Regions from separate parts of the Pseudarthrobacter sp. NIBRBAC000502770 genome, predicted to be linked through region 1. Evidence: riboswitches for the same ligand, from Rfam matches in the RefSeq annotation. Region 1 holds a riboswitch; each other region holds the start of a gene.
The links. Region 1 has a riboswitch for cyclic di-AMP ahead of NIBR502770_RS08640 (LysM peptidoglycan-binding domain-containing protein). Riboswitches for the same ligand answer to the same signal wherever they lie in the genome.
Positions count from the first base shown of each region.

Region 2: linked by a shared signal. The riboswitch ahead of NIBR502770_RS21085 (hypothetical protein) and the one ahead of NIBR502770_RS08640 (LysM peptidoglycan-binding domain-containing protein) in region 1 are both predicted to bind cyclic di-AMP.
Region 3: linked by a shared signal. The riboswitch ahead of NIBR502770_RS01695 (C40 family peptidase) and the one ahead of NIBR502770_RS08640 (LysM peptidoglycan-binding domain-containing protein) in region 1 are both predicted to bind cyclic di-AMP.

Region 1 covers NZ_CP041198.1:1,793,189-1,802,870, forward strand. The annotation lists gene NIBR502770_RS08610 (metallophosphoesterase) at 1-192, shown strand, start outside; gene NIBR502770_RS08615 (glucose 1-dehydrogenase) at 342-1,235, shown strand; partial or broken gene NIBR502770_RS08620 (DUF1810 domain-containing protein) at 1,292-1,737, opposite strand; gene NIBR502770_RS08625 (DNA alkylation repair protein) at 1,758-2,288, opposite strand; gene NIBR502770_RS08630 (TraR/DksA C4-type zinc finger protein) at 2,285-2,644, opposite strand; gene NIBR502770_RS08635 (lytic transglycosylase domain-containing protein) at 2,666-4,015, opposite strand; cyclic di-AMP (ydaO/yuaA leader) riboswitch at 4,237-4,437, shown strand; gene NIBR502770_RS08640 (LysM peptidoglycan-binding domain-containing protein) at 4,441-5,280, shown strand; gene NIBR502770_RS08645 (YdiU family protein) at 5,388-6,851, opposite strand; gene NIBR502770_RS08650 (ribonuclease Z) at 6,835-7,782, opposite strand; gene NIBR502770_RS08655 (DUF664 domain-containing protein) at 7,775-8,299, opposite strand; gene NIBR502770_RS08660 (hypothetical protein) at 8,346-8,777, opposite strand; gene NIBR502770_RS08665 (AI-2E family transporter) at 8,835-9,682, shown strand, end outside.
Region 2 covers NZ_CP041198.1:124,950-134,631, forward strand. The annotation lists gene NIBR502770_RS01040 (phosphatase PAP2 family protein) at 1-388, shown strand, start outside; gene upp (uracil phosphoribosyltransferase) at 401-1,036, shown strand; gene NIBR502770_RS01050 (VOC family protein) at 1,140-1,544, shown strand; gene NIBR502770_RS21085 (hypothetical protein) at 1,720-2,421, opposite strand; cyclic di-AMP (ydaO/yuaA leader) riboswitch at 2,427-2,590, opposite strand; gene NIBR502770_RS01065 (glycosyltransferase family 39 protein) at 2,790-4,943, opposite strand; gene NIBR502770_RS01070 (glycosyltransferase family 39 protein) at 4,950-7,043, opposite strand; gene NIBR502770_RS01075 (bifunctional glycosyltransferase family 2/GtrA family protein) at 7,040-8,434, opposite strand; gene NIBR502770_RS01080 (ATP-binding protein) at 8,521-9,682, opposite strand, start outside.
Region 3 covers NZ_CP041198.1:279,289-288,970, reverse strand. The annotation lists gene NIBR502770_RS01725 (glycoside hydrolase family 38 C-terminal domain-containing protein) at 1-2,557, opposite strand, end outside; gene fdhD (formate dehydrogenase accessory sulfurtransferase FdhD) at 2,683-3,561, opposite strand; gene NIBR502770_RS01715 (molybdopterin molybdotransferase MoeA) at 3,656-5,074, opposite strand; gene NIBR502770_RS01710 (NTP transferase domain-containing protein) at 5,071-6,078, opposite strand; gene NIBR502770_RS01705 (HNH endonuclease) at 6,134-6,634, opposite strand; gene NIBR502770_RS01700 (NlpC/P60 family protein) at 6,906-7,679, opposite strand; gene NIBR502770_RS01695 (C40 family peptidase) at 7,843-8,517, opposite strand; cyclic di-AMP (ydaO/yuaA leader) riboswitch at 8,588-8,782, opposite strand; partial or broken gene NIBR502770_RS01690 (M23 family metallopeptidase) at 8,894-9,682, opposite strand, start outside.

The DNA.
Region 1 (9,682 bases):
CCGGACACGGACGTCCTGGTGTTCGGGCACAGCCACATTCCGTGGGATACGGTCTCGCCCGGGGGGCTCCGGCTGCTGAATCCCGGCTCGCCCACGGATCGGCGCCGCCAGCCGGCCTGCACCTACATGGAGGCCGTGGTGGACGGCGGCCGCCTGGCGGAGGTCAGGCTGGTGGAGGTCCAGCGCGGCTGACCGCGGCGCCGCTTGGCAGGGCGGGAGCTTTTGCCTAGGCTGGGAACCGTAAGCATGCTTAGCTTCTCGCTGCTGCCCTGCGCAGCATTGCTGCTTCATGATCCCGGGCGACGAACCAGCCCGTGTCCCGCACGAACAGGAGTACCACCATGACCGACCAGTACACCTTCCGTAATCCCGTGACTGCCTACGAAAAGATCTCCCCGCCCAAGCAGCACCAGCCGGAGCCGGGACTTGATGCGGAACTGGCGCCCAAGGCCGACCTCGGCGAAGAAACCTACCGGGGCACCGGCCGCCTCGACGGCCGCCGGGCCATCGTGACCGGCGCGGACTCAGGCATCGGGGCAGCAACGGCAATCGCCTTTGCCGGGGAGGGTGCCGACGTCGTCCTTTCCTACCTGCCGCAGGAAGAGGAGGACGCCGCGCGCATTGCCGGAATCATTGAGGCTGCCGGCCGCAAGGCCGTCAAGGTACCGGGGGACCTCAAGGACTCGGCCGCCTGCCGGGAACTGGTGGACACGGCGGTGGCCGTGCTGGGCGGGGTTGACATCCTGGTCAACAACGCCGGAAAGCAGGTTGCGCAGGAGGACCTGGAAGACATCAGCGACGAGCAATTCGACCACACCCTGAAAACCAACGTCTATGCCATGTTCTGGGTGACCAAGGCCGCGGTACCGCATATGCCGGCGGGCTCAACGATCATCAACACTACGTCCATCCAGGCCTACAACCCCTCGCCTACCCTTGTGGACTACGCCACCACGAAGGCCAGCATCAACAACTTCACCAAGGGCCTGGCCCAGCAGCTGGCCCCCAAGGGCATCCGGGTGAACGCCGTGGCGCCGGGCCCGATCTGGACCCCACTGCAGGTCAGCAGCGGCCAGCCCAAGGAGGAACTCCCGGAATTCGGCCAGTCCACTCCCCTGGGCCGGGCGGGCCAGCCTGCTGAACTTGCCCCCGCCTACGTGTTCCTTGCCTCGCCCGAATCCAGCTATGTGGTGGGCGAAACGCTCAACGTCAACGGCGGCAGCCCGACGCCGTAGCGACCCGGCCGCCTGGGCGGTGCGGCGCACAGGCTGCCGCACCGCCTCCTCCGTGATCAGTCCGCCGCGTCCAGGCCGGCCAGGAGTTCGTCGGTGGCCGGGTCCGGTTCGCCATTGAAGAACTGGCCAGGACGCTCTTGAACACAGTTTCTCCAGGGGCCGCCCGGAGGAACAGCGTCATGCAGGCGCGGAGCTTTTTGGCATCGACGCCACCGAAAATGTCTTCGGCGGACTGGTCGGCGTGGTTTGCCAGGACCAGTGAACACTCCAGGAGCCGTGGACCCAGCAGCTCGTGGTCCAGGTACGCTCGAGCCTCAGCAAGGGACGAAATGGCGTACCTGCGGGATGTGGCGCTCTGTCCCAGCCCGGCAAGCTGGGGGAATACAAACCACATCCAGTGCCCCGACTTCCGGCCCACCTGCAGCTCGCCCAGCGCCTGCTCATAGGTTCCGCCGGTGTTTTGGGCGGCAACAAAACGCTCAAGGTCAAACGGTTCATTCATATGGATCTCCTTGGTACGTTTCACATGGACAAGTATTTTTCAAGGGCGGCGGCTGCCGCCCGGAGCCCGGGGTCCGGATCTTCCCGCCACCGCGCCAGGACAACGCCGGCCCGCTGCCGTTCACGCCCGCCCAGCCCCGCAAGCAGCGGGACCAGGACATCGGAGAGCAGGGGCGCCGCCAGGTCCCCTGCCCGGGCGGAACGGAGGAACCCTTCCAGCCGGGTCAGGTCGGAATGCCGGAGCAGCCGCACCCGCGACTGCAGCAGCACCACGGCGGCCAGGCGGCGCTCGAACACCGGCCGCGAACCGGGCCGCGGCTGTCCCCACAATGCGGAGGCCAGCATGACCGTGCCGTCATGGTCCAGGTCCTTGAATTTCCGCAGCGCGTCACGGACCGTCCCCCGGACGGCCCCCACCGACGATCCATACGAGGCCAGCTGCCCGCCCAGCCGGCTCCCGACGTCGTCGGCCCGGTACCAGGAGCCCTCATTCTGCAGCGTCCGGTCGACGAACTCCGCAGCCGCCGACACCACCTCCGGGGCCTCCGTCATCGCCCGCGGCCGGACGAGGCGTGCAGGATGCAGAACGGCGTCCATGGCCGGGCTTCCAGGCGGCCCTCGGCAATAGGCTCCCCGCACACCGCGCAGGTTCCGTAGGTTCCCGCGGCCAGTCGGTCAAGGGCCGCTTCGATCTGCCCAAGGCCGGCCGAGCTTTGTTTCAGGAGCGCTGAAGCCTGCGAGAGTTCGAAGGCAATGGTGGCACCTTCGGGATCGTGCTCGTCATCCACATTGGAGTCCTGGCGCGCCGAATTTGCGGCCTCGATATCCGCCCGCAGCGCCGGCAGCAGTGCCACGCGCCGGGCCCGCTCCTCTTCGAGCAGCGCGCGGAACCGTTCGAAATCAGGCATGGGGACAGCCTAACGCGTCAATCAGTACCAGTTCAGGGCGACGGAGTGGTTCCATGCCGCGCACGGGGAACCATACCGGTCCTTGATGTAGCCAAGGCCCCAGTCGACCTGCGTGCGGTAGCTGGTGAGCCAGTCGCTGCCGGCACTGGCGTACTTGCCCGGCGGCAGCGCCTGGGCTATTCCATAGGCACCGGAGTAGGCGTTGGTGGCCGTGGTCAGCCAGCTGGACTCCTTGGTCCACAGCTGGGCAAGGCACAGGAACTGGTCCTGGCCCCACCCGTAGGCGGCCAGGCGCCCCGATGCATAGCTTTTCGCTCCGGCCGGATCGTTCACCGCACCGCCGGGAACGGAAGGAACGACGACGGCGGGCTGAGCCGGCGGGGCCGGCGCCTCCGGGGCGGCCGGCCCGGGATCGACAGCGGGAGGAGGGGCCGGAACGGGTTGGACACCGCCGGGCTGGACGGGACCTGCCGGGGCCGGGTTTGCCGCGGGCGCGGGTGCCTTCGGCTGCTGCGCCGCCGCGGCGGAGGCCCTGGCCTCGGCCTCCGCCTGCTGCCGGGCCTGCTCCTGCGCGGCGGCGCGCTTGGCCGCCTGGGCCGCCTCGTAGGCAGCCTGCGCCGCCTGGCCCTGGCGGTACTCACCCTCAAGGGCCGCCGTCGTGCCTTTCAGGGCTGCGAGCTGGGCTGTCAGCTCGCCGCCATGCCGCTGTTCCTCCGCCACCTGCCGGGCCAGCGAATCCTGGGCCGCGCGGGCGGACTCCAGCGTTGCCTTCGCCTCCGCGGCAAGCCGCTCCCGCTCGCTCCTGGCAACCTTCTCCTGGTCGGCAAGGGCGGCGGCTGCCTGTTCAGCGGCCGCCGCCTTGGTGACCAGGGCCGCAGTCTTGTCCCCCACGAGCTTGACCAGGTTGAGCCCCTGGACGCTGTTGGTTCCCAGGGCATCCAGCGCCACGAAGAACCCCGTGTTGGTTCCGCCGGTTTTGTAGGACTCGACAGCCAGGGCGCCGAGGTCTTTCCGGTAACGTGCCAACTCCTGGTTGGCGTGGGCGGACCGGGCGGAAAGGGTCTCGAGGCGGGAAGAAGCTGCCTGGAGCCCGGCGTCGGCGGCAGCGTACCCTGCCGCCGAGCGCACGGCGGCTTCCCCTGCCGCCTCAGACTCGGCTTCGAGGCGGGACAGCAGTCCGTTGATGATGGTGATCTCCCCCGCCTTCGAAGCTTCCGAGGACTGGGCCGCCTGCACGTCTGCCCACGAAGGATACCCGCCGGTTGGGGGCGGGTCGTCGGCAGTGGCCGGAAGGACAACGGTGGCGGCCAGGGCAACAGCCGCCAGGCCCCCCAGTACGGGGAACCTGGCGGTGGTCACGAACAGGGGCATAGTCCCGAAGCTTACCGGCGGATTGGAGGGGCACGCAGGAAGCCGTCTCCACATTGTTACTTGGACGGCAGCCACCGCCATCAGTCGAGGTCAGGCGGGAAGCAGGCTTATCGTCCACACGTTTGCGCAATTCGAGAGGGCAGCCTCGTATGTTACCTAAATGTGACAATCGCCGTGCCCATGGGTTAGGGTCGTCAGGTGTCCCTCTCAGACGGGACATTCCCGTCAGTATGCCGAGCCCTGCCGCTGACCATGGGATCCAACCGCTCCAGTTGGCAGGGACGGGGGAACCAAGTTTCCACGGCCACATGTGGCCTAGGGGTTAAGTCGGCAGCGCCTCCCTCCATCGCGGGGCCGCTCCCGGCCGGGTATCTCCAGCCCGAACCCGACAGCTCACCCCGCAGGCATGGGAGAGGCGATCAACCGTGTCAAAAAATTCCATTTCAGCCCGCCACCGCGCGACTCCGGCCCGCTCCATTGTGCTCGAGGGCCTCGCCGTAACAGCCAAGTCGCAGGCCCGCTCCCTGGGCCGCCCGGCGCTCGCTGTGGCAGCAGCGTCCGGCATTGCGTTCGGCGTGGGCGCTCCGGCCCACGCTGGCGTAACCGCACCGGACACTACTGAGCAGACCAGTGTGCAGGCCACCGCCGCAGCACCTGCTGCAGCCCCTGCCGCAGCAGCAGGGAACGTCCACACCGTGGTTTCCGGCGACACCCTCGGCGCCATCGCCGCGGCGTACGGCGTCAACCTCAATGACGTCCTGTCCGCCAACGGCCTGGGCCTGTCCTCGGTCATTTACCCGGGCGACCAGATCCAGATTCCCGGCGCCGGCTACACCGCAGCGCCGGCACCGGCCCCGGCTGCAGCACCCGTGCAGGCGGCAGCCGCCACCGCACCGGCCAACACCGGCATGAACATGTCCTACGCCTCGGCAACGCCTGTGGCTTCCACTACGGGCACCGGCACCGGCGCGGCGATCCTCGCCTCGGCCTACAGCCAGCTGGGTGTCCAGCAGGACTGCACCGCGATGGTTGAGAAGGCACTGCGCTCCGTCGGCAAGTCCGTAGGCGACCTGGCCCCCACCCAGTTCTTCCAGTACGGCACGGTGGTGGGCTCTCCCGCCCCCGGTGACCTGATCATCACCTCCGGCCACGTGGGCGTTTACGCAGGCAACGGCCAGGTTGTCAGCGGCGGCGTCAACGGCTTCGACACGCAGGTGCACTCCATCAGCTGGCTCGGCGGGTACTCCGCAGTGCGCGTAGCCTAGTCCCTGCCGGTCGGGCCCGCATGGCGGTGCCGACTGTGAAGGAGGGTGGCAGCCAGGAAACCGGCTGCCACCCTCCTGTCGTTAACGCACCCGCCGCGCCGCCGCGGTCAGGTCCCGCAGAACGTCATGTAGCTGCCGAAGTCCTCCGGCGGTCCCTGCATATAGCGTTCCAGGCCGGGCCGTTCAGTGAAGGGGTGGCTGACAGCTGCCAGCAGCTGCTGCAGCGGAGCCCGGTCCCCTCCGGTGGCTGCGGACAGCGCCTCCTCCACAAGGTGGTTCCGGGGAATGTACGCAGGATTCACGCTGTCCATCAGCTGAGCGTCCGGCTGGAGATCCTGCCACCGCACCACCCAGGAATCAAGGGCGGCAAGGTCAAGGACCATGCCGCGCACGGGGCGGCGGTCCCCTCGGGCGGCTTTACCCAGGTTGCGGAAGAACAGGGTGTAGTCCACGGGTCCGTCCTTCAGGATGTCGAGGACATCATCCACCAAGGCCCCGGCGGCGCCGCTTTCATCGACGCCGTCCAGACCCAGCTTGGCCGCCATCCCGCGGGTCCATGCCTTGCTGTACTGGCCCCGGAAACCGCCCAGGACCTCCACCGCCGGGGCCACGGCTTTCTCCTGGTCCTGGTCAATCAGCGGGAGCATGGCCTCGGCGAGCCGGGCCAGGTTCCATTCGGCCAGGACCGGCTGGTTGGCGTAGGCGTAGCGTCCACCGACGTCGATGGAGCTGTAGACGGCGGCTGGGTTGAAGGCGTCCATGAACGCGCAGGGCCCGTAGTCGATGGTCTCGCCCGAGATGGTCATGTTGTCCGTGTTCATGACCCCGTGCACGAAGCCAACGAGCATCCACCGGGCGACGAGCTCTGCGTGGGCGGAGACGACTGCCGCGAACAGCGCAAGGTAGGGGTTTGCGGCATCGGCCGCCTGCGGGTAGTGCCTGCCGATGGCGTGGTCCGCCAGCCGCTTCAGGAGGTCCATATTTTCGGTTGCGCGCGCGTACTGGAAGCTGCCAACGCGCAGGTGGCTGCCCGCAACCCGTGCCAGGACGGCGCCGGGCAGCATGTCATCGCGCCGAACCTGCCGCCCGGTGGCAACAACGGCGAGCGAACGGGTGGTGGGAATGTGCAGTGCGTGCATGGCCTCACTGACAATGTATTCACGCAGCATGGGCCCGACGACGGCGCGGCCATCCCCGGCGCGGGCGAATGGCGTCCGCCCCGAGCCTTTGAGGTGGACGTCCACGAGGCGGCCGCTCCGGTCAATGACCTCGCCCAGCAACAGCGCCCGTCCGTCACCGAGCAGGGGCGAGTACCCGCCGAACTGGTGTCCGGCATACGCCTGTGCCACAGGTGTGGCACCTGCTGGAACGTGGTTTCCCACCAAGAGCCGCACCCCCTCGGGGCTGCGCAGGTACTGCGGGTCAAGGCCCAGGTCCGCTGCCAGTTGGTCGTTCAGGACGAGGAGCTCCGGGCTGGGCGCTTCCTCGGCCCGCCAGGGCACGGCGAGTTCCGCCAGTTCCCGGGCGAATCGGCCATCGAACGTGACCGTGGATTCAGCTGCTGCCGTCATGGTTTAACCCTATCCCCGCAGTTGGACCGGCACCCTCCCGTGCCGGCTGCCGCCGCCGCGGAACGGGGATGCGGTCAAGGTCCTTGGCCGCGATCACAGTAACCCGCGGGGCCCGCGCCTGCGCTTGTCCTGCAAGCAGGGAGGCGTCGTCACCGTACCGTGCGGAGAAGTGGGTGAGCACCAGGGTGCGCGCCCGGGCGGACGCTGCCAGCTCTCCCGCTTGCCCCGCAGTGAGGTGGAGGTACTGCTGAGCCAGGGTACCGTCGTCGTCACTGAACGTTGACTCGGTGACCAGCAGGTCTGCCCCGTCCGCCAGCTCTTCTGCGCCGGGGCACGGCGCCGTATCCATGATGAAGGCGAAGCGCTGGCCCGGCCTCGGACTGCTCATCTCTTCCAGCCTGACTGCCCCCAGTGCGCCATCGCGCTGGAGCCGGCCCACGTCCGGGCCGGAAATGCCTGCCCCCTGGAGCCGCTCCGGCAACAGGGTTCGTCCGTCAGCTTCCCGGAGCAGGTAGCCGTAGGTCTCGATGCGGTGCTTCAGGGGCCGGACCTCCAGGCCTTCCGCCACGGGCCCGGGGCCCGAATGCGGATGGAGCCGAAGGTCGATGCCGGGTGAACTGACTGACACCAGCGCCCGGACCACCGGGTCGCCGGAGGCCGGGTAGTGCAAATGGACAGGGTGCGGCACGCGGTCCAGTGCCATTCGGGACAGCACCCCGGGGAGGCCGTAGCAGTGGTCTCCGTGCACGTGGGTGAGGCAGATCCTGGTGATGTGGCTGGCCGCCACACCCGCATGGATCATCTGGCGCTGGGTGCCCTCGCCGGGGTCGAAGAGCAGGCCCGCGCCGTCCCAGCGAAGAAAGCAACCGTTGTGGTTCCGGGTCCGGGTTGGGACCTGGGAAGCGGTGCCCAATACCACCAGTTCACGCACCGCGGGCGTCTGCCGTCCCTGGGTGCAGGCCCCGCGCGTATGCCGCCTGGCCGACGTGCTGGAGGCAGTCCCCCAGGATACTGACCAGCCGCACCCCGAGGGTCACCGGCGGGTCCCAGTGCCGGTCAACCACACGGTCCAGGTCGGAATCGACGAGGCCGCCGAGGACTCTGGCGGTCTGCCGGTGCACGGCATCGTAGTACTCCTGGAGCAGTTCCCGGGGCGCCGTGACGGCATCCACCTGCTGACTGGAGTGCCCATAACCTGTGTCACGCTCCCCGAGAGGAAGGCCAAAGCGGTCTACGAATCCTTCCGCCACCCAGACCTGCCCCAGTCCCGCGGCGGAGGCCACCTGCGCATCTTCAACCCGGCCCGTGTGCCAGATCAGCCAGGCAATTGAATTGCCCTGGCCGCCTGGGCGGTCCTGCAACTGCGCTGCCTCCATGCCGTCGAGTGCCTGCCGGACCAGGCCAGGGAGCCGGCCGAAGGCCTCCTGCAGCAGTTCCTTGGATTGCATGGTTCTCCTCCCCACTTCGGGCCGGGCCTGATACCCGCCCGGGTTGCTAGCGTTCCAGGTCGTCAGGCTCGAACTCGCTCAGGGGCGAGCCGCCAAAGTTTTCCTCGTCATCGCTGGCGTCGGCCTCAAGGCCGGTGGGGACTTCCCCAAAATCGACATCCGCGGCGGCTTCGCCGAGGGTGGGAGCGTCCGGCGGCACCTGCTCATCACCGGAGCGGTACCGCGCCTGGGCGCTTTCATCCCGCAGTGCCTGGTCGCTCAGGAAGTCTTCCTCCCCGCCCGTGCGGGCCTCGTCCTGCAGCAACGGGTCTTCCTGCCAGCGGTCCGGGTTGTTTTCGGCAGCGCCGGGGTAGTTGTCCGGCTCCCCCGCCACAGGGTCCAGTTCAAGGGACGACGCCGCGCCCGGGCTTCCATCCAGAAGGACGTCGTCTTCCTCCACAACTTCCAGTTCATCGTCGGGGACGTTTTGTTCAGCCATGGTGATGCCTTTCTGGTTGACTGTTGGGCAGACAATAGTAAGCATACTGACCACCAAATGCTGATGGAACCTCGGGTGCACACGGCAGGCAAGGAGAAGGCCATGGAACGGATTGATCCCCCCAACGGGGACGCGGCAGGCCCGTCCCGTCCGCAGTCCTTCACCGGCAGGATGTCGGTGCTTTGGACCGATGCCCTGGGCCGGGCAAGCATACGGGCCGTCCAGACGCTCGCCGTGCTGGCGCTCGCCTGGACGGTGGTGACGGCGGCTGTCCGGGTTCCGCTGGTCACCATCCCGGTCCTGGTGGCGCTGATCCTGGCCTCGGCGATGGCTCCCGCGGTCCGTTGGCTCGCGGCGCGTGGTTGGCCCCGCGCCCTGGCCGTCCTGTCGTCCTTCCTGCTGATCCTGGCCATTGCCGCAGGCGTGGTGGGCGGAATCATCGCCCTGGTCCGCCAGGAAGCCTCCGTGCTGGCGGCCCGGGCAGAAGCAGGAATCGGCCAGTTGCAGCAGTTCGTCACCACCGGCCCCGTCGCCCTGACAAACGACCAGATCGGGGCCGCCCGCGCCGAGTTCCAGAAGTTCCTGGCCGGCGGCACCCTGGGCGCCGACGCGCTGACCGGGTTGAGGACTGCGGGTGAGATTGCAGCAGGTACGGTCCTGACGGCCGTCATCCTGTTCTTCTTCCTCAAAGACGGGGAGAAGATCCGGGCCTTCCTGATCGGGTTCCTTCCCGGAAGGCGCCAAGGGAAGGCCCATCTCGCTGCCGACCGCAGCATCGTGGTGCTCGGCGGATATGTGCGGGGAACCCTTGTCATTGCTGCCATTGACGCCGTCATCGTCCTGATCGGGCTCCTGGTGCTGAGGGTTCCGCTGGCAGTCCCCCTGGCGGCGGTGGTTTTCCTGGG
Region 2 (9,682 bases), 1.7 Mb from region 1:
CCCCAGTGGCCACACCCTGAATACCACCGTGGTGATCAGCCTGGTGGTGTACCTGATCTGCCTCCAGTTCCAGGCCACGGTGGTTCGCGTCTCGGCCATCACGGGCGGCACGCTGTTCATCATCGCCATGGGGCTGAGCCGCGTCTTCCTTGGCCACCACTGGCTGACCGATGTCATGGCCGGGTGGCTGCTCGGCCTGACGTGGGTGGGCGTGGTCATTCTGGCGCACAGGTTGTTCCACCTGGTCCGCAGGCGGGAGCACGCCGGTGCGGCGCCGTCGTTCGACCGTCCAATCGTCCGCGACGTGGTGGCCGAGGAAGCGCACCATGGGGGCGACGGCGGCAGTGGGCACGCCCACGGAGGCCACAACAAGGACACCGCCGGATGATAGTTTTGGGGGATGCGTACTCTCGTTGTTGACCACCCCCTGGTCGCCCACAAGCTCACCGTCCTGCGGGACAAGAACACGCCGTCGCCTGTCTTCCGGCAGCTGACGGAAGAGCTGGTGACGCTGCTGGCCTACGAAGCCACGCGGGAGGTCCGCACCGAGCCCGTCACCATCGAAACGCCTATCAGCACCACCATCGGTACGGCGTTCACCAAGCCCACACCGCTGGTGGTCCCCATCCTCCGGGCGGGCCTGGGCATGCTGGAGGGCATGACCAAACTGGTCCCCACCGCCGAGGTGGGCTTCCTGGGCATGGCCCGGGACGAGGAAACGCTGGACATCATCACCTACGCCGAGCGCCTCCCCGAGGACCTGACCGGCCGCCAGGTGTTCGTCCTGGACCCCATGCTGGCCACCGGCGGCACCCTGCGCGAGGCCATCAAGTTCCTGTTCAAGCGGGGCGCTTCGGACGTCACCTGCATCTGCCTGCTGGCGGCTCCGGAGGGCCTGGCCAAGCTGGAGGAGGAACTGGGCGACGCAAACGTGCACATCGTCCTGGCCTCCATCGATGAGAAGCTCAACGAGAAGTCCTACATCGTTCCCGGGCTGGGCGATGCCGGCGACCGCCTCTACGGCATCGCCGGGTAGCCTCCCGCCGTCCGGACGGGACCTGTCGGGGAAGGACTTCTTAGACGGCTTTCTTTTTGCGCTGGGCCTTTTCGGACCGGTGCCCCGCCGCTAGCCTGTGCGGATGGACTGGAAACTCGAACTTGTCTTTGTCCCTGTCTCCGACGTTGACCGCGCCAAGGACTTCTACGTCAACAAGGTGGGCTTCAACGCCGACTACGATGAGCGGCCCTCGGACGACCTCCGTTTCGTGCAGCTGACGCCGCCAGGTTCGGCCTGCTCCATCTGCATTGGCGAGGGGCTGACGGACGCACCTCCCGGCACCGGGTCAAACCTGCAACTGGTGGTCAGCGACATCACCGCGGCGCATGACTTCCTGAAAACCAACGGTGTGGACGTCAGTGACGTGGACGTCCAGGACTGGGGACACTTCGTGTACTTCGCCGATCCGGACGGCAACAAGTGGTCTGTCCAGTGCATACCGTGGCGGAACGCCGGGGCAGGCGCGGCGCCAAGCTCTGCACCTTAAACCAGTGAGGGCCGCAACCCCGGGGATGCGGCCCTCACTGCGCGGTAGTTCCCTGCCGGGCCCCACTCCAGGGCGAACGACGGCGGGGCCAGGGACGCGTCGTGGGGCGGCCGTCAATGCTGGAAAGGCTCAGCTGAAGGTGCCGCTTCGACGCGCCGCGGCAGGGAAATGGTGCCTAGTACCAGTTGTGCGCCAGATGGAAGTTCAGTGCGCCGCAGGGGGACTGGTAGCTCTTCTTGATGTAATCCAGGCCCCAGTTGATCTGGGTGCGGTAGTTGGTGAGGTAGTCCGCGCCTGAGCTGGCCATCTTCTCGGCGGGGAGGGACTGGACGATTCCGTACGCCCCGCTGCTGGGATTGGTTGCCGTGGTGGTCCAGTCGGATTCCTTGGTCCACAGGGTCTGCAGGCACTGCATCTGGTCCGGTCCCCAGCCGAATGTGGCCAGCTGGCCGGCGGCGTATGCCTGGGCTCCGGCGGGATCGTTGACTGCGACGGCGGGTGCAGGCTCGGGGGCAGGTGCCGCCGGTGCGGGAGCCGCGGACGCTGCTGCCGGAGCGGGAGCCGCGGGCGCTGCTGCCGGAGCCGGTTCAGCCGCCTGCGGTGCAACGCTGATGGCTGCGGGAGCGGGGCTCTCCACCGGGTTGGAGCGGATTTCGCTCTTCTCGATGCTCATTTGGGCGTCGGCTGCTGCCGTGTTTGACTGGGTGGACGACGCCGGGGTCATGCTGCTGGTGGCCTGTCCGGCCGCGCCTACCCCCACCAGTACCGCGCACGATGCCGCAAGGACGGCGGCGCGCTGGCCCAGGGTGGTCTTCTTGGCCTGCGGTTTGGCCCTGTGTTTAGCCTGCAGGCATGATTCTGCCGTGTTTTTGGACATGATTGATCGCCTCTCACACCTGCGGAGTTAGCTGTCGGGTTCGGATGAGGGCATCCGGCCGTACGGAATGAAAATCACGTACTGGCTTAACCCCAAGGGCAGTCATTGCCCGGGACGGTGGGTCCCCCGCCTCTGCCGTTGCTCAATCGGAATCCGGGGAAGCGGCAGAGCTTGGCGTCAACCCGGGATATGCGGCCCGAACGGAAACCGCACCCAATCGACGGTACAGGAAGATTAAGCAGAAGTCACATTTAGGTAACGGAAGTCACGGATTCCGCGCGTCGGTTTGCGGGCGCACGCGCCGAGGATTCGCTAAACGGAAGCAGTCCAGCCCGCCGGGGAATTCCGGTCCGGGCCGGACTGCCTCGCTACTGGCCTGCCAGGGCGTACACCGTGGTGCCACCGATGCTCTGCGACTGGAAATTGGCGGCCACCCACTCAGCGATCTGCGTTGCTGCATCCGAGCCGCTGGTGGAACGCATGGTCCCGCCCGCGATGAAGAAATGGATCTTTCCCTGGGACACCAGCTCCTGGAACTGCGCCAGCGTGGGGGAGGGATCGGTGCCGTTGAAGCCGCCCACCGCCATGACTGGAAGTTCGGTTGCCAGCTGGTAACCGGCGGCGTTGTTCGAACCCACCACGGCCGCAGCCCAGGTGTAGCTTGAGGCCCCCGCCCGGAGCGCGGTGACCAGCCCGGCCGACGGCGTCGGGGCACCCAAGAGGCCGCCCATCCCTCCGCTGCGGCCCCCGGCAAACCCTGTGCCGCCTTGGGTACCTGGCTGCCGGAAGCCCTGTCCCTGCGTGCCCTGTCCCTGCGTGCCTTGGGCTGTGCTGCCTGTGCCACCGGTGCCAAATCCGTTCCCGTTGCCCCCGGTGCCGCCGGGCGCTCCGCCCGGGCCCGTACCGCCCGGGCCCGCACCGAACCCTGACGTGGGGCCTGCGCTGACGATTGCCCCGCTGTGCGCCGCCGATGCCGTGGAGACGGAGTAGGCAAGCGGCCCGGCGAGCGACGCAGCAACGGCCAGCACCGCCGTCGTCCGCTGGAGGGAGCGGCGGCCCAGGAACCGGTTGAGGCCCACTCCGGCGGAAGCGGCCAGCCCTGCCGCCAGCACCAGCCAGCGCAGCCACGGACCGTAGGCAGAGGTGGTGCCCAGCAGGGAGAACGCCGTCAGGGCTGCCGCTGCCACCGCCGCCGCGAGCGGGATTGCAGCGGCCAGCTGCTGCCTGTGCTGCCACAGGAGAACAGCGCCCAGGCCGGTAAGTGCCGCAATGCCGGGCGCCAGCGCCACCGCGTAGTAGGGGTGGATGATGCCGGCCATGTAGCTGAACACCAGGCCCGTCACCAGGACCCACGAGCCCCAGGCCACCACCGACGCACGCACCGGATCCGTCCGCGGCGCCCGTCGGCCCACCCACAGCAGGCCCGCCGCGAGGATCAGGGCGGAGGGCAGCAGCCACGCTATTTGGCCACCGAACTCGCTGTTGAACATCCGGAACAGGCCGGGGACGCCCCAGCCGTTGCCCCCGCCCACGCTGCCCGTTTCGTCGCCCGTCAGCCGCCCCAATCCGTTGTAGCCAAGGGTGAGTTCCAGGATGGAGTTGTCCTGCGACCCGCCAATGTAGGGCCGCATGCTGGCAGGCGTCAGCTCGACGGCCGCGAGCCACCAGCCCGCGGAAACAACCATCGCCGCCCCTGCCGCGGCCAGCCGCAGGAGGCGCCGGCCCAGCCTGCCCGGCCCCGCAACCATGTAGGCCAGGGCGAACCCGGGAACCACCAGCAGGACCTGAAGTTGCTTGGCCAGGAAGCCGAAGCCCAGGAACACGCCGGCCAGCAGGAGCCAGCGCAGCCGGTCCTCCTGGATTGCACGGAGGATCCCGTACCCGGCGGCAGTCATGAGCAGCACCAGCAGGGCGTCAGGGTTGTTGAACCTGAACATCAGCGTGGCAACCGGCGTGAGGGCGAGGACGGCAGCGCCCAGCAACCCGGCCCGGTGGGCGACGGTGTGGTCACCCGTGGCCTGCACCGCGGCTCGGCGCACCGCAAGGTGGAGCAGCCAGGCGGCCCCGACCCCCATCAGCGCTTGCGGGACCAGGATGCTCCACGGGTTCAATCCGAAGATCCGGACGGACAGTCCCATGATCCACAACGAGGCCGGCGGCTTGTCCACCGTGATGGAGTTGGCAGCGTCCGAGGAACCGAAGAACCAGGCAGTCCGGTCCTGCGATCCCGCCTGGGCCGCGGCGGAATAGAACGCGTTCGCCCAGCCTGATGCGCCGAGGTTCCACAGGTACAACACGGCCGTTCCGGCCAGTACTGCCGCCAGTTCCAGATGCCGCCGGAGGGCCTGGGGATTCCGCGGAGGCCGGACGGACTTTGTCCCGCTGTCCCCGGCGGACGTTGTTCCCCCGTCGTCGGCAGCCCGGGCCCTTACGGCCCGGGGTCCGGCTGCCCGTGCCCAGGAGGGACGCTCAACGCCGGTCGCGGTGCTTGAGAACGGCGGGGTCGGGTAGTGGCTGGCCATGGCGTGCTACTCCGCCAGGCGGTAGACGGTGGAGTTGCCCACGGTCTGCGCCTGGAAGTTCGCCTGCACCCAGGCGGCCACCTCGGAGTTGCCGCCGCGGCCGCCCATGCCGCCTCCGCCCATGCCGCCACCCTGGATGTAGTACCCGATCTCGCCCTTGGACACCATGTCCTGAAACTCGGCGAGCGTGGGGTACGGATCCCCGCCGTTCCAGCCGCCCAGCGCGATGACGTTGGTGTTGGTGGCCAGTTCCAGACTGGCTGCCTGGCTGGCGCCCGAGACGATGGCGGACCATTTGGTGGTGGTGGAGGAGAGCAGCGCGGTCACGGCGGCGTCGGTGGTCCCTTCACCGCCGGGGCCACCGCCCGGACCACCATTTCCAGTCGTGGGGTCAAAGCCGTTCGCCGGGTCGAACCCGTTACTGCCGGAGGCTGCCCCGTCAGTTCCGGCGCCTGCGTCCGTGCGGTCGCCGCGGGCGCCAGCGGCCCGGTTCCCAAAGCCGCCTGCCGACGAACCCGCGGGCCCCGACGTCGGAATGGAGCCCGAGTGCGCGGAAGCGGCGGTGGCCAGGGTCCAGGCAGTTGTGCCGAGTCCGCCGGCCAGCAGGGACACGACGACGACGGCGGCCGTACCTGCACGCCGGAACCGTCCGCCCGCCCCCAGTGCGTCGAGGCGCAGGAGGATCCCGGCAGCTGCCAGGACGCCAAGGACGATCGCGGCGATGCGCAGCCAGGGGAGCCACTCGGCATCCCGGCCCAGGAGTACGGCGGACCAGATGGAGGTGCCCAGGACCGTCACGGCCAGCACAATCCGCGCCGCCCAGTAGGCACGGCCGCGCCAAAGTTCCACGGCGCCGATGCCAATCAGGGCGGCGATCGCCGGGGCGAGCGCCACGGAGTAGTAGGGGTGGACAATACCGCTCATGAAGCTGAAGACTCCGGCGGTGACCAGGAGCCAACCGCCCCACAGGATGAGCGCTGCGCGGCTCGGTGAAGTGCGCACTTCACGCCGCGTGAACCACAGGCCGGCCACCAGCAGGACCAGCGCCGCGGGCAACAGCCACGACACCTCGCCGCCAAAGCTGGTCCCGAACATCCGGAGCAGGCCGGCGGCACCGCCGAATCCTCCGTTCCCTCCGCCGAAGCCGCCCCCTGGGCCGCCGGCTGCGCCTCCTGCGGCGCCGCCGGGCATCCCCTCACCCGAACCGGTGATGCGGGCCAGCCCGTTGTAGCCGAAAGTCAGTTCGAGGAAGCTGTTTGTAGTGGACCCGGCCATGTACGGCCGGGCAGAGGCGGGCGTCAGCTGGAACAAGGCAACGTAGCTGCCGGCCACCACAACGATGCCGCCGAGTGCGCCCAGCAGGTGCACCACCCGGCGTCCCACCGGGGCCGGTGCCGCCCACAGGTAAGCCAGCGCCAGCGCCGGTACCACCAGGAATCCCTGCAGCATTTTGGTGAGGAACGCCAGGCCAATCACGGCGCCCGCCGCCACCAGCCATTTCCAGCCCGCACGCTCGATGGCCCGGGTGGTGAAGTAAGCCGCCAGCACCAGGCACAAGGTGAGCATGGCGTCCGGGTTGTTGAACTTGAACATGAGCGCAGCCACGGGCGTCAGCGCCAGGGCCCCACCTGCCAGCAGGCCTGCCGCAGGCCCGGAAACCCTCTTGACCGCAAGGTAGAGGAAGCCGACGGCGGCCACGCCCATGAGCGCTTCAGGCACCAGCATGCTGAGTGACGAGAATCCGAAGATACGGCCCACGAGGGCCGGGATCCATAGCGCCGCAGGTGGTTTATCAACGGTGATGGCGTTGCCGGCGTCGAGCGAGCCGAAGAGGAAGGCGGTCCAGTCCTTGGTGCCGGCCTGGATGGCTGCGGCGTAAAACGAGTTTCCGTAGCCGGTTGCTGCGAGGTTCCACAGGTACAGGACGGCAGTGGCCAGCAGTAGCGCGGCTGCGGAAGGCCGCACCCAGCGTGCCTGGTTCCCGAAGGCGTAGCGCTGCCAGCGGGGCGTGGTCCCGCCGGATGCCCGCCGGAGGTCCGGGACGGGGGAAGGGGCCGGCGTGCCGGCAGAGTGGCCGGCGGGAGAAATAGTGGAGGTCATGATGCTGCCGTTTCTGTGGAGGGGGCCTGGGTGCCGGCTTCGGTGTTTTCGACGGGCTGTTGTGCCGCAATGGTGGTGCCGCCCGTGTGCGTCCGCGGCGTCCGTTCCCGGAACACCCAGAGCCGGAACAGCAGGAACCGCACAGCCGTGGCCGCAAGGTTCGCCGCCAGGACGGTGAGGACTTCCGCCCACCGGTCAGGCGTCGTCGTCCAGTGCACCAGGGCAAGCGCCCCGGAGGTGAGCACCAGGCCGATGCCGAACACGATGAGCCCCTCGAAATGGTGCCGGACCGGGTTGCCGCCCTGGATGCCGAACGTGAAGCGCCGGTTGGCTCCGGTGTTGGCCACGGCGGTGACCAGCAGCGCCAGGAAGTTTGCCAGCTGCGGATCCATGAAGCCTCGGCAGAACAGGAAGATCAGCAGGTAGGCAAGCGTTGAGGCGGCACCGATGGCGGCGAAACGGACCAGCTGGCCGAAGAGGCTGCCGCGGCGGGTCTGTTCGTCGGCCCGCGACGACGCGGGCAGCGGCCCCCGCGCCAGGGCTGCGCGCAGTTCCGGGACCGGGATCCGGCCGTAGACCAGGTCGCGGGTGAGCCGTGCCATCCCACGGATGTCGGCCAGCGCCGTGCGGACCACGTCAACGCTCGAATCCGGGTCGTCAACCCAGTCCACGGGGACTTCATGGACGCGCAGGCCGCAACGTTCGGCCAGGACCAGCAACTCGGTGTCGAAGAACCACGAGTTGTCCACCGTGTAGGGGAGGATCTGCTGGGCGACGTCGGCCCGGATGGCCTTGAACCCGCACTGGGCATCACTGAACCGGGCAGCCATCAGTGAATGGAGCATCAGGTTGTAGCCGCGCGAGATGAACTCCCGCTTTGGCCCGCGGACAACGCGGGAGTTGCGGGTCAGGCGGGTGCCGATTGCCAGGTCCGAGTGCCCGGAAATCAGGGGTGCCAGCAAGGGGGGCAGCGCTGCAAGGTCGGTGGAAAGGTCCACGTCCATGTAGGCCAGGACCGGGGATGGGGAAGCCAGCCACACTTTCCGCAGTGCATTCCCGCGGCCCTTCTCATCCAGGTGGACCACCGTGACCTCCGGGAACTCGCGGGCCAGCCGTTCGGCGATCTTCAGGGTTCCGTCCGTGCTGGCGTTGTCCGCCACGGTGATCCGGAAAGTGTGCGGGAAGGTATCCAGCAGGTGCCCGTGGAGCCTGCGGAGGCATTCCTCAAGGTCACGCTCCTCGTTGAAGACGGGGATGGTGACATCAAGGACGGGGACGGCGGTGCGCGTGTCAACGGGGGCGCGCCGTACGGCACGTCCCCCGGAAGGAAGGCCCGGCGGCGCTACCGCGGCGTCCTGCAGGGTTCCTGAAGTGGAGTCGGTGAGCGTCATGCATCAACAGTGGCGCCGCCTTATTTGTGGGCTTTAGGCGCAACCTGTGACGTGCCTGTGTAAGTCAGCCCGAGGTGGGACGCCGGTCAGGATGCGGCGGAACCGGCGGCCGGAAGACGGACGGCGAACTCGGTCCTCCCCGGCCGCGAAACCAGTTCCACGGTGCCGCCGTGGGCCATGACGATGGATTCGACAATGGACAGGCCCAGGCCGGAGGAACCCTCGGAGCCGGAGCGGGCGGCGTCCGCCCGGGTGAAGCGCGAGAAGATGCTGCCCTGGAATTCGGCCGGGATGCCGGGCCCGTCGTCGGTGACGGTGACCACCACACTGCCATCGGCCGAGCGCATCACGCCGGTGGTCACGGTGGTCCCGGCCGGCGTGTGCTTCCGGGCGTTGGAGAGCAAATTCGCCAGCACCTGGTGCAGCTGGGTGGTGTCCCCGCGGACCGTGACCGGCTCGTCCGGCAACGTCAGCTGCCAGGTATGGTCCGGAGCCATGACCTTCTCGTCGCTGACGGTCTCGACCACCAGCTGGGTCAGGTCCACGTCCGTGGTTTCGGTGGCCTTGCCCTCATCCAGCCTGGCCAGCAGCAGCAGGTCCTCGACCAGCGCGGTCATGCGCTCCGACTGGCTCTGCACCCGGCCCAGCGACTTCCGGCCGTCTTCGGTCAGCTGCTCGGTCATGCGCATCAGTTCGGTGTAGCCGCGGATGGCGGTCAGCGGGGTTCGAAGTTCGTGGGAGGCGTCGGCCACAAACTGGCGCACCTTCATCTCGCTGCGCTGCCGGGCTTCCAGCGCGCTGGAGACGTTGTCCAGCATCAGGTTCAGGGCGTGGCCCACGCTGCCCACCTCGGTGGTGGGGTGCGCCGCGGACGCCGGCACGCGAACCGCCAGGGCCACCTCACCGGCGTCGAGCGGCAGCTTGGAGACCTTGGTGGCGACGTCGGAGAGCTGCTCCAGCGGCCGCATGGTCCGGCGGATCAACGCCGTGCCGGCCAGCCCGATGAGGACCAGGCCACCCAGCGAAACCAGCACCATCGTCAGGACCAGTGACGCTTCGGTGCTCTGTTTCGTGGCCAGCGGCAGGCCTGTGATCACCACATCGCCGTAAGGGGTTGCGGTAGCCATGAGGCGGTAGTCGCCATTGGACAGCTCCCGGTTGACCGGGACGCCGTTGTGGGGGAGGGCCTGCAGCGTGGCGACGTCGCGGGAGGTCAGCGCGGTGCGGGTGGCATCCGAGGAGAGGAAG
Region 3 (9,682 bases), 1.5 Mb from region 1:
TCCTTCCCACGTCATGGCCGTAAGTGGATGAGTTGGACACGGCGACGCCGTAGCCGGGTTCACCCACATGGATCCACCGGTGGGCGCAGATTTCGAACTTTGCTGCCTCCCACGACGTGTTGGTGTGCGTGGGCCGGAAGACGTGGCCGAACTGCGTTTCGGCAGCCGACCGGTCCGCCCGCACATCCAGTGCGAAGCCGAGCTTCAGCAGCTTTTCGCGTTCCTGCCAGTCCACGGAGGTGGTGATCTCCAGGGACGCACTGCCGGGGGCAAGCGTGATGCGCTGGGTCAGCGGCGAGGTCCCGGCCAATCGCTCCACCACCACGACGGCGCTGCCGCCTCCGCCGTCAAGCCGGACCGATTCTGCGTGGACCAGTGGGGTGACGTTGCGCCGGTAGAACTCATCGATATCCCAGGCGTCCCATTCGTTGGGGGTGTCACGGTGCAGTTCGAGCAGGTTGCCGCGCTGGCCGGGGGCGATCGCTTCGCGGCCGCTGGCATGGTCGCGCAGGGAGGAAAGCAGCCCGTCCGCATCCACCACGGCCCGGATAACACCATTGTCCAGGACGTAGCCGCCGTCATGCGGTGTTGCCCGTACTGGTTCCGGGCTCAACGCCGGTTCGGCCGCCCCCAGCGCGGGGACCCCGTCCCTGGGATGCGGTGCGGCGTTCAACAGGAACTGGCGGCTGCCGGTGCCCAGCATCTCGGCGGCGGCGCGGCTGATCAACGCCTCAAGGGCGTTCTCGACAGCCTGGTAATTCCGCTCGGCGTCCTGGTGGACCCAGGCAATGGAGCTGCCGGGAAGGATGTCGTGGAACTGCTGGAGCAGCACCAGTTGCCAGAGGCGCTGAAGCTCGGCGCCCGGATAGTCGTAGGCACCGCCGCCGCGGACGGCAGCCGTGGCGCACCACAATTCGGCTTCGCGCAGGAGGTGCTCGCTGCGCCGGTTGCCCTTCTTTGTCTGTGCCTGGCTGGTGTAGGTGCCGCGGTGGAGTTCCAGGTACATCTCGCCCACCCAGACCGGAAGTGCGGAGTAGTCTTCCTCGGCCTGCCGGAAGAAGCTTTCCGCGGATCCGACCCGGACCTTTGGAGAGCCTTCCAGGTCCGCCGTGCGTGCAGCTGCGGCGAGCATTTCGCGGGTGGGCCCGCCGCCGCCGTCGCCGTACCCGAACGGGACCAGCGATACGGTGCCGCGGCCATGGTCCCGATAGTTGCGCTCGGCGTGCGCCAGGTCCCGGGCGCTGAGATCCGAGTTGTAGGTGTCCACCGGCGGGAAGTGGGTAAACAGCCGGGTGCCGTCGATCCCCTCCCAGTTGAAAGTGTGGTGGGGCATCCTGTTGGTCTGGTTCCAGGAAATCTTCTGCGTGAGGAACCAGCGGCTGCCGGCGGACTTCACGATCTGGGGAAGGGCAGCGCTGTAGCCGAACGAATCCGGGAGCCACGCTTCCCGGCACTCAATGCCAAACTCGGCAAGGAAGAAGCCCTTGCCCTCCACGAACTGCCGGGCCATGGCTTCGCCGCCGGGCATGTTGGTGTCCGATTCCACCCACATGCCGCCGACCGGGACGAATTGCCCCGCGCGTACCTTTTCCCGGATCCGGCTGAAGAGGTCCGGGTACAGCTCCTTGATCCAGGCGAGCTGCTGCGCAGAGGAGCAGGAGAAGACAAAATTCGGGTCTTCATCCATCAGGGCCACCACGTTGGAGAAGGTCCGGGCGCATTTGCGGATGGTTTCACGGACCGGCCAGAGCCAGGCGGAGTCGATGTGGGCGTGCCCGGTGGCAACCAGTTGGTGGGCGGAGGCGTAGGCGGGCCTGGTCAGGACGTCGGCGAGCGCCCGGCGCCCGGCTGCCGCGGTCCCGGCAACGTCCTCCGGGTCCATCACGTCCATCATGTGTTCGAGGGCGCGGAGGATCTCGTGGCGGCGCGGGAGCTCCAGGGGAAGCTGCTCCATGAGGCCGGCGAGGGTCCAGACGTCCTGCTGGAGTTCCCACACGGTCTGGTTCAGCTCGGCGATGGCGATGGTTCCCAGCCGGTACTGCGGGGCGTCTCCTGCGGTCGCCTTGTCCCCCAAAGGGGTAGCGGCAAAGGTCCAGCCCTGCGCCATGTCCGGGTTGGCGGCCGCCTCCACGTAAAAGTCCACGGCCATGCCGCTGCCCAGCAGCTTGAGCGGGATGTACTGGTTGCGGGGTGAGATGGCCTTGATGATGCTGCCATCCGACCGCCAGGCGATTCCCTCGCACTGGAACCCGGGGGCTTCGGTGGTGAATCCCAGGTCCACCACCACCTCCACGGCGGTGTCAGGGCTGCCGCCCCAGGATTCGGGCACTTCCCCCTGCAGCCGCAGCCAGGTGGTGCCCCACGGCCGTCCCCAGGAGGCGCCGTGCTCCTGCGGCTGGAAGTCCTGCCGCATCGCTTCAAGCGCCGGGACCGGCTCACCGGGCACTTCCCAGCTGCTCAGGGTAAGCGGGACCGTCCTGCTGTAAACGGCAGGGGCAATGCGCTCCCGCACAAACCTCGCCAGGCGGACTTCCGTGATCCTGCGGTCGTCATGCAATATAGGTCCTCTTTAGGCTGGAGACTGGATCATCGAGTCCATTCGATGGACAAATCTACCTGTTGGCGGCACTGCGTCCAACCCCCTGGGCTGGTGGTGTGGGACGGGCCAAGGCGTTACCCGCGCTAAGGCCTTGGCACGGCGGGCTGGGGCCCGAGGACCCTGGAGTTCCCGGCGTAGATATTGAAACTGCTGCCCCGGCTGAAGCCTGCCAGGGTCAGCCCGTTGGCCTCTGCCAGTTCCACGGCAAGGCTCGATGGCGCACTCACGGCGGCCAGGACGGGGATTCCGGCAAGCGAGGCTTTCTGTACCAGTTCGAAGGACGCCCGGCCGGACACCTGGAGGACAGTCCCCGCCAACGGCAGGAGGCCTTCACGCAGTGCCCAGCCCACCACTTTGTCCACGGCGTTGTGGCGCCCTACGTCCTCGCGCAGGCACAGGAGCCGGGGGACGCCGTCGTCGTCGATCCTGAACAGGCCCGCCGCGTGTACGCCGCCGGTATCGTCGAAGACGCGCTGGGACTCCCGCAACAGGTCGGGCAGGGAGGCCAGGACCCTGGCATCCACGGTCAGCGGGTCCGGCTGGGGACTGTGGTGCGAGGACTTCTGGACGGCCTCGATGGAATCCGTTCCGCAGATGCCGCAGGAGCTGGACGTGTAGACCCGGCGGCCCGTGTCCGGGAGCGGGACGTCCGGCCGCAGCTGGGCCTCCACCACGTTGAACGTCTGGACGCCGTTTTCGTCCTCGCCGGCGCAGAACCGGAGCGACACCAGCTGCTCTGGGGCCCAGATGACGCCCTCGGACACCAGGAAGCCGGCCACCAGGTCGAAGTCATCGCCGGGGGTGCGCATGGTTACGGAATAGGACAGGCCGCCGAGCCGGATTTCCAGCGGTTCCTCCACGGCGAGGACGTCTTCACGGTGGCGGACCGGGTACTCCAGGGCACTTGGGGAACCATCCAGGACATACTTGTGCACCTTCCGGCGCTGGGTTACCCGTCCCATATTCCACCCTGCTTGTTCATTACTCCATCATGGCACCAACAAAGCCTGCCCTGTCCCAGGTAGCGCCTTCCGGGGGCACCGGCCCTGCCGTGCGTCAGCCCAGGAGCGCACTCCAGTCGACGGGCCCGCTGGTTGCCGGTTTGGCCTTGGGCTGGCCGGTGCGGGCGCCCGTTCGGGGCTTGGCTTTGGCATCACTTTCACCGGGCCGCGGGATGGGCGTCCCCCACGGCAGCGCGAAGGCAGGCACCAGCTCACCCAGCTGCACCCCGTGCGGCGGCACCACCAGTACGCCGTCCGCGGCTGCCAGCCCACGCATCATGCCGGGCCCAGTGTGCTGCGCCGGGGATGCCATGCCATACAGCAGCCGGAAGGGCATCAGCCGGGTACGGCCGGGGTCGGGCTCGATCATCGTCCCGCACGGCACGTCTTCCACCGGCGGCATGGGATGGTGCCCCAGGGCAGCCAGCAACGGGGCACCCACGGTGGAGAGGGCCATCATTGCCGCCAGCGGGTTGCCGGGAAGTCCCAGGACAAAACGGCCGTCGGGAAGTTCGGCGAGGACCGCGGGGTGTCCCGGCCGCATTGCCACGCCGTCGATGATGAGCCGGCCGCCGAGTTCGGCCACTGCCCGGCGGAGGTGGTCCGTTCCGGAGCGTCCAGTACCCCCGGTGGTGATGACGACGTCGGCAGGCAGGTCCGGTGCGCCGGGCACCTCTGGCAGCACGTCTTCGAGCGCCGCCAGCCATTCGGTGTACGAGTCGCCGATCCGCTGCTGGCCGGCGGCGATGCCGCCCAGCATTGCCACGACGTCAGGCAGCTGCGGGCCGAAGGTATCGCGTACCTGGCCGGGGGCGGGCGTGCCCTGGTCCACCACCTCTGATCCGGTCAGGACCAGGCGGACCACGGGCTTACCCTGGACCGGGACTTCGTCGTAGCCTGCCAGGGCGGCGAGGGCCAAGTGTGCGGGGTTGAGCGATACCCCGGCCTTGACCAGGATGTCCCCTTCGAGGGCTTCCTCCCCGGCTTTCCGGATGTGCTCTCCCGCGCGGGGCTCGCCCGGACGCGCCTTGCCGCCGGTCATCAGGACGGGCAGCCCCTCGTCATCCTGCCCCAGGACCGCGTTCTCGCTGCGAAGCACCGCCTTTGCACCGGGCGGGATGAGGCCACCGGTGGCAATGGGGCTGGCCTGGTGCGGCGCCAGCCGGCTACCGGCCTCCACCGGGATCCACGGGCCGCTTCCATTGACTGCCCAGCCGTCCATGGCTGAGGAGGCGTAATGGGGCATGTCCTGGAGGGCAACGATGTCCCGGTCGAGCTTGCGGCCAAGGGCTATCCGCAGGGCAACGGGGCCTGGCGGAATGGGGGTTGCTGCATCGAAGGCAGCCTGCCGGGCTTCCTGCCAGGTGTGCGCTGCCTGGTGATGGTCAGCAGGCGTGTGTTCAGTTTCGCCCCTGCGCGCCTGCGGCTCTGCTCCCGGCGGCGCGTCAGGACCGTGATGGGGTTCTGCGGTCATTCGCCGGGAGTCCCGGCGGCTTCAGCGTCGTAGTCGGCCGCCAGCGAACGGGCCACGGCCAGTGCCGCGTCCATCGATGCCGCATCCATCTCCCTGCCGGGTGCGGCAGCCAGTCCGGCGGCGAAGCCTGCGATGAAGGTAGTCAGCGGTGCGGCGGGCCGCACAACAGAGTGGGCGGCCACGCCTGCAAGCGCCAGCACGGCGTTGATATCCACCTGGACGTCCTCAAGTTTGTACGCCTGGAGGAGCGCCCTGCACCACTCTTCCAGTGTCTCGTCCTGGCTTTTCACGACTTGCCTCCCACGTTGTCTCCGGCTGTGCGCCGGACTTTCCCATGCGTGCTGGTTCCCGGCGGCAACACCCAGCGCGGCAGCATCGTCCCAGGTATCCACATCGGCGGTGGACCCGGCGGGGACTGTGACAAGCTGCACGTCCAGACTAGCAAGGAGCGCCCTGACCGAGCCGTTGACCAGGGCGTTGCGTGAAGCCAGGTCAGCGCAGGACCTTTTTAACCCAGCCGTGCTGTAGAAACCTGCCAACGGCTGGGTCCTGCCGTCCTCGGAACGGGCCACCACCCCACCTGGGCGGACGCCGGGATCGGACTGCAGCAATGCGTCCCGCAGCACTGCCACCGCCTGGGCGGCCAACGGCATGTCGCAGGCCAGCACCAGGGAGTAGGGGGCCCCTCCCCCGTTCCTCGCCAGGGTATCCAGGCCTGCGGCAATCGCAGCCGCCGGACCAGCAAAGGGCGGCTCCTCCCGGCATGCAAGCAGGTTGGCAGGGCGGACCGACAGTGGCAGCGGGTGGCCCTCCCCGGATTCACCCGGCAGGACTCCCGCATCGCCGACAACCACGGTCAGCCGGGCACCGGCCGCCGCGGCAACGGCGCGCTCCAGGAGGGTTTGGCCGTGGAAAACCAACGACTGCTTGGGCACGCCGCCCAGGCGCGATGATCGTCCCCCGGCAAGGATCAGGGCATCAAAAGCCAAGCTGTTCTTGTGCACTTCCCCAGCCTAGCGACCGGCACCCTTTCCGGCGCCGGGAGGCGCCGGGAAACTGTCAGGCAGCGCGCTCCGGCAGCAGGAACGGATCCCATGCGGGGGTCGGCTTCTCCAGTTCCTTGATCTGCCAGATCGTCCCGTGCGGCGGCTCGGGAACAAACCGAAGGGTCCACCCCATCTCGGCGGGAGTGTGGTCGCCCTTGACGTTGTTGCACCGCAGGCAGGCGGCCACCAGGTTCTCCCACGAATCGGCACCTCCACGCGACTTTGGGTGAACGTGGTCGATTGTGTGCGCAGCCTTGCCGCAGTAGGCACATTTGTGACCGTCCCGCCGGAGTACGCCCCTGCGGCTGACGGCCGTTGAGTGGTTGTACCTGGGCCGGATGTAACGGTTGAGGAGGATCACGGACGGGCGGCCCAGGACGTCGGTGGGCCCCACCACCGGGTCGTCCCCTTCGGCCACGACGCTTGCCTTGCCCGTGAGCACAAGCACCAGCGCCCGGCGGAAAGTGATAACCGCCAGCGGTTCATATCCAGCATTCAGAACGAGAGTGCGCATGCACTTACCTCTTCACGGCCGCACCCGTCAGGGGCACGAGGGCCGGCTGCCCTCGGCATGTCCGGGCTATGGATCGACATCACAAGAGTAAACAAAGAAGTGCAGAATCAGGTAATCGCCGCCCCGGAGGCCCCTTCCGTCACCATGCCAGGGAAAAGGCGGGGACGCCGGCGGCAAAGCCCTTAAGCGCAAAGGACCCCCGCCTTGCTGGCGGGGGTCCTCTGGCAAGCAGCACGCGGGCCGGCGTTGGTTAAGGCCGGCACAGGAATGCCTAACGTACGCGGATGGCTACCGGTCCGGAGCCAACATTGGCGCTGAAGACCACGGTGTCGTTGCCATTGAAGCCGCCGTGGACGGCCATGCCGTTACCGGCGTAAACGGCAATGTGGGCCATGCCGCCGCCACCGTCGGCGTAGTACAGCAGGTCGCCGGGCTGGGCCTGGGACATGGGCACGGTGTCACCCAGCGACAGGTAGCCTGCCGGCCAGTCGTGGAAATGGATGCCGACGGCAGCCAGTGCGTTGGTCACCAGCATGGTGCAGTCCTGATGCACGCCGAGCTGGGCGTATGCGGCGGAAAGGATGGCTGCTCCCTTCCCGCTTGCGGAAACCTGGGCGGCGGGAGCAGCCGGAGCAGCGGCGGTAACAACCTTGGCCGTGGCCTTGGCAGCAGCAACAGGCTGCGCCACAGGCGCGGGAGCAGCTTCCTGCACCTGGACCTGGGGCTCGGGCTCGACGACGGGAGCCGGCGTGGTGGTGACAGCAGGCTTCTCGTAGCTGATGGCAATGGTGGAAGCCGCGGAAATCGGGGCGTCGACGGCCGATTCAACTTCGAGCTGGGACGCCGGAGCGGAATCGCGCTTGACGTTGGCGTCGGCAGCGTTCGCTGCGAGCCCGCTGGTCAGGACCAGGCCGGAAGCCGCGGCGATAACAGCAGCCTGGCGGCCCATGCCACCGGCGTTGTCGCTGACAGCTTTGGCAATGATGGCGATCGAGTTGGTTTTGGTGACCTCGGCGCGGTGCCGTGCGGTAGCACGAGTCGTCATGAGTTCTCTCTTTCGTTTTTCCTTCGGACCGCGTGTAGGCAGGCAAAGGGGGCTGGACGCGCCGGCATCTTGGGGGTAAGCCGGCGCATCCCGAACGGGGATCTGGTTTCTAGCGGAAAAGCTGTGGGCAAAGAAATAGCCCTTGGAGCGCTAAGCCCAAGAACTACTTGTTGAGGTGGTAGTACGACGAGCTACCGGTGGCTGCGGGCGAGTGCAGCAGCGTGCCCTGGGAGGGGTTGAGCGCGCTGATCATCATGCCATTGCCGACGTAGATACCCACGTGCGCGCCGCCGTTCTGGACAACGAGGTCGCCCGCCTGCGGGGTGGAGGTCGGGGTCATGATGTTCCACGCGTTGGTGCGCGGGATGCTGATCCCGGCCTGTGCGTAGACCCACTGGACGAACCCGGAGCAGTCCCAGCCGGTGACCGGGCTGGTGCCGCCCCATACATAGGAGTGGCCGATGCCGGTGTAGGCGATGGCTGCAATGCCGGAGGTTGCGGCGGAGACAGTCTCGGCAGCCTTGGCGGCGGGAGCGGCGTCCTGGCCAGCGGTGGCGGCGCGTTCGGCCGGCGCGGTGGACTGGGGACGTACCGCCTCCACCTTCGGAGCGGCGGTGGTCTTGACGACCGGGCGCTCGAAGGAAACCGTGGCCGTGGGGGCGGCCGTGACGGCCAGTGCCGTCTGTGCCGAGCCGGACTCGGTGGATGCAGAGACACCGGCGGTGGTGTCAGCTGCGTTTGCTGGCAGGCCCATGCTCAGGATCAGGCCCGATGCGGCTGCCACTACGGCAGCCTGGCGGCCTACGGTCCCGGCATTTGCACTCACGGCCTTGGACACGGCGTCCAAGGGGCTGGTGCGAACCGTTTGCGCACGGTGGCGCGCAGAATGATGGCGTGAAGACACGAAGGTAGCCTCTCCCAATGCCTGCGAGGTGAGCTGTCGGATTCGGATGGGAGTCACCCGGCCACGCAGCTTCCTGGGAAGCTGGTGACTTAACCCCAAGGCCTTCTGGAGAGAAGGCCAAAATTGGTTCCCCCGCCCCTGCCAGACGATGAAATGCGAACGGACCTTGAGCGGTGGCAGAGTTAGGCAATCCACTCAAGAGCGTCAACTTCGGAAAAGTTGACGCGAGTTAGACGGTACAGCAGTTTTGCTTCAATGTCACATTCAGGTCACGGCAGGTCGCTGCGATCTGAGAGTGGGCAATCATTCGTTACAGCCAGCCCATGGGGTCGACCACTTCGCCGTTGACCTGCACCTCGAAGTGCAGGTGGCAGCCGGTGGAGGCACCTGTGGTGCCGCTGAGCGCCACGACTTCTCCACGGGAGACCGTCTGGCCCACCTTGACGTTGAAGGACGACAGGTGGTTGTACGTGGTTTCCAGTCCGTTGCCGTGGTCGATGACCACCCGGTTTCCGCCGCCGAACTGGTGCCAGCCTGCGAAGGTAACGGTGCCGGTCGCAGCGGCAAGGACGGACGTCCCGCATTGAGCCACGAAGTCCTGGCCCCGGTGGAAGTCGCCGGAGCCGCCGGTAATCGGGCTCACCCTGTATCCGAACGGTGACGCGGTCACGAGGGAGGCTAGTGGTGCAGCCAGGGTGCCGGCCGACGCCGCCCGCGTGACGGAGCCGGCGGACTGGGCACTCAGGAGCTGCTTGAGCTTCCCGTCCGGGTCGGCCTGGGTCACGACGGCGGAGCGGCTGAAGTCGATCTGGGCACCAATATCGGCGGAAATCTGCGGCTGCGGGCTGACGGAGGAAGCTGCCAGGGGCGCGTTGCCGGACGCATCAGTGGCCATGACCGGGCTGGTGGCCGGCACTGTGACCGTCAGCACCAGTCCGGTGGCAGCCAGGGCGATTCCAGCCTTCTGGCCAATCCCGCTTGCGGCGGCGAACTCCGTTACCTGCCGCAGGGGCCCCCGACGGCGGCGCGCGTCGCGATGGAGATCGCGGGGGCGCTCCACTGCTGCGTCTTCGACAACCCGGGGTGCCGAAGGGGGCTG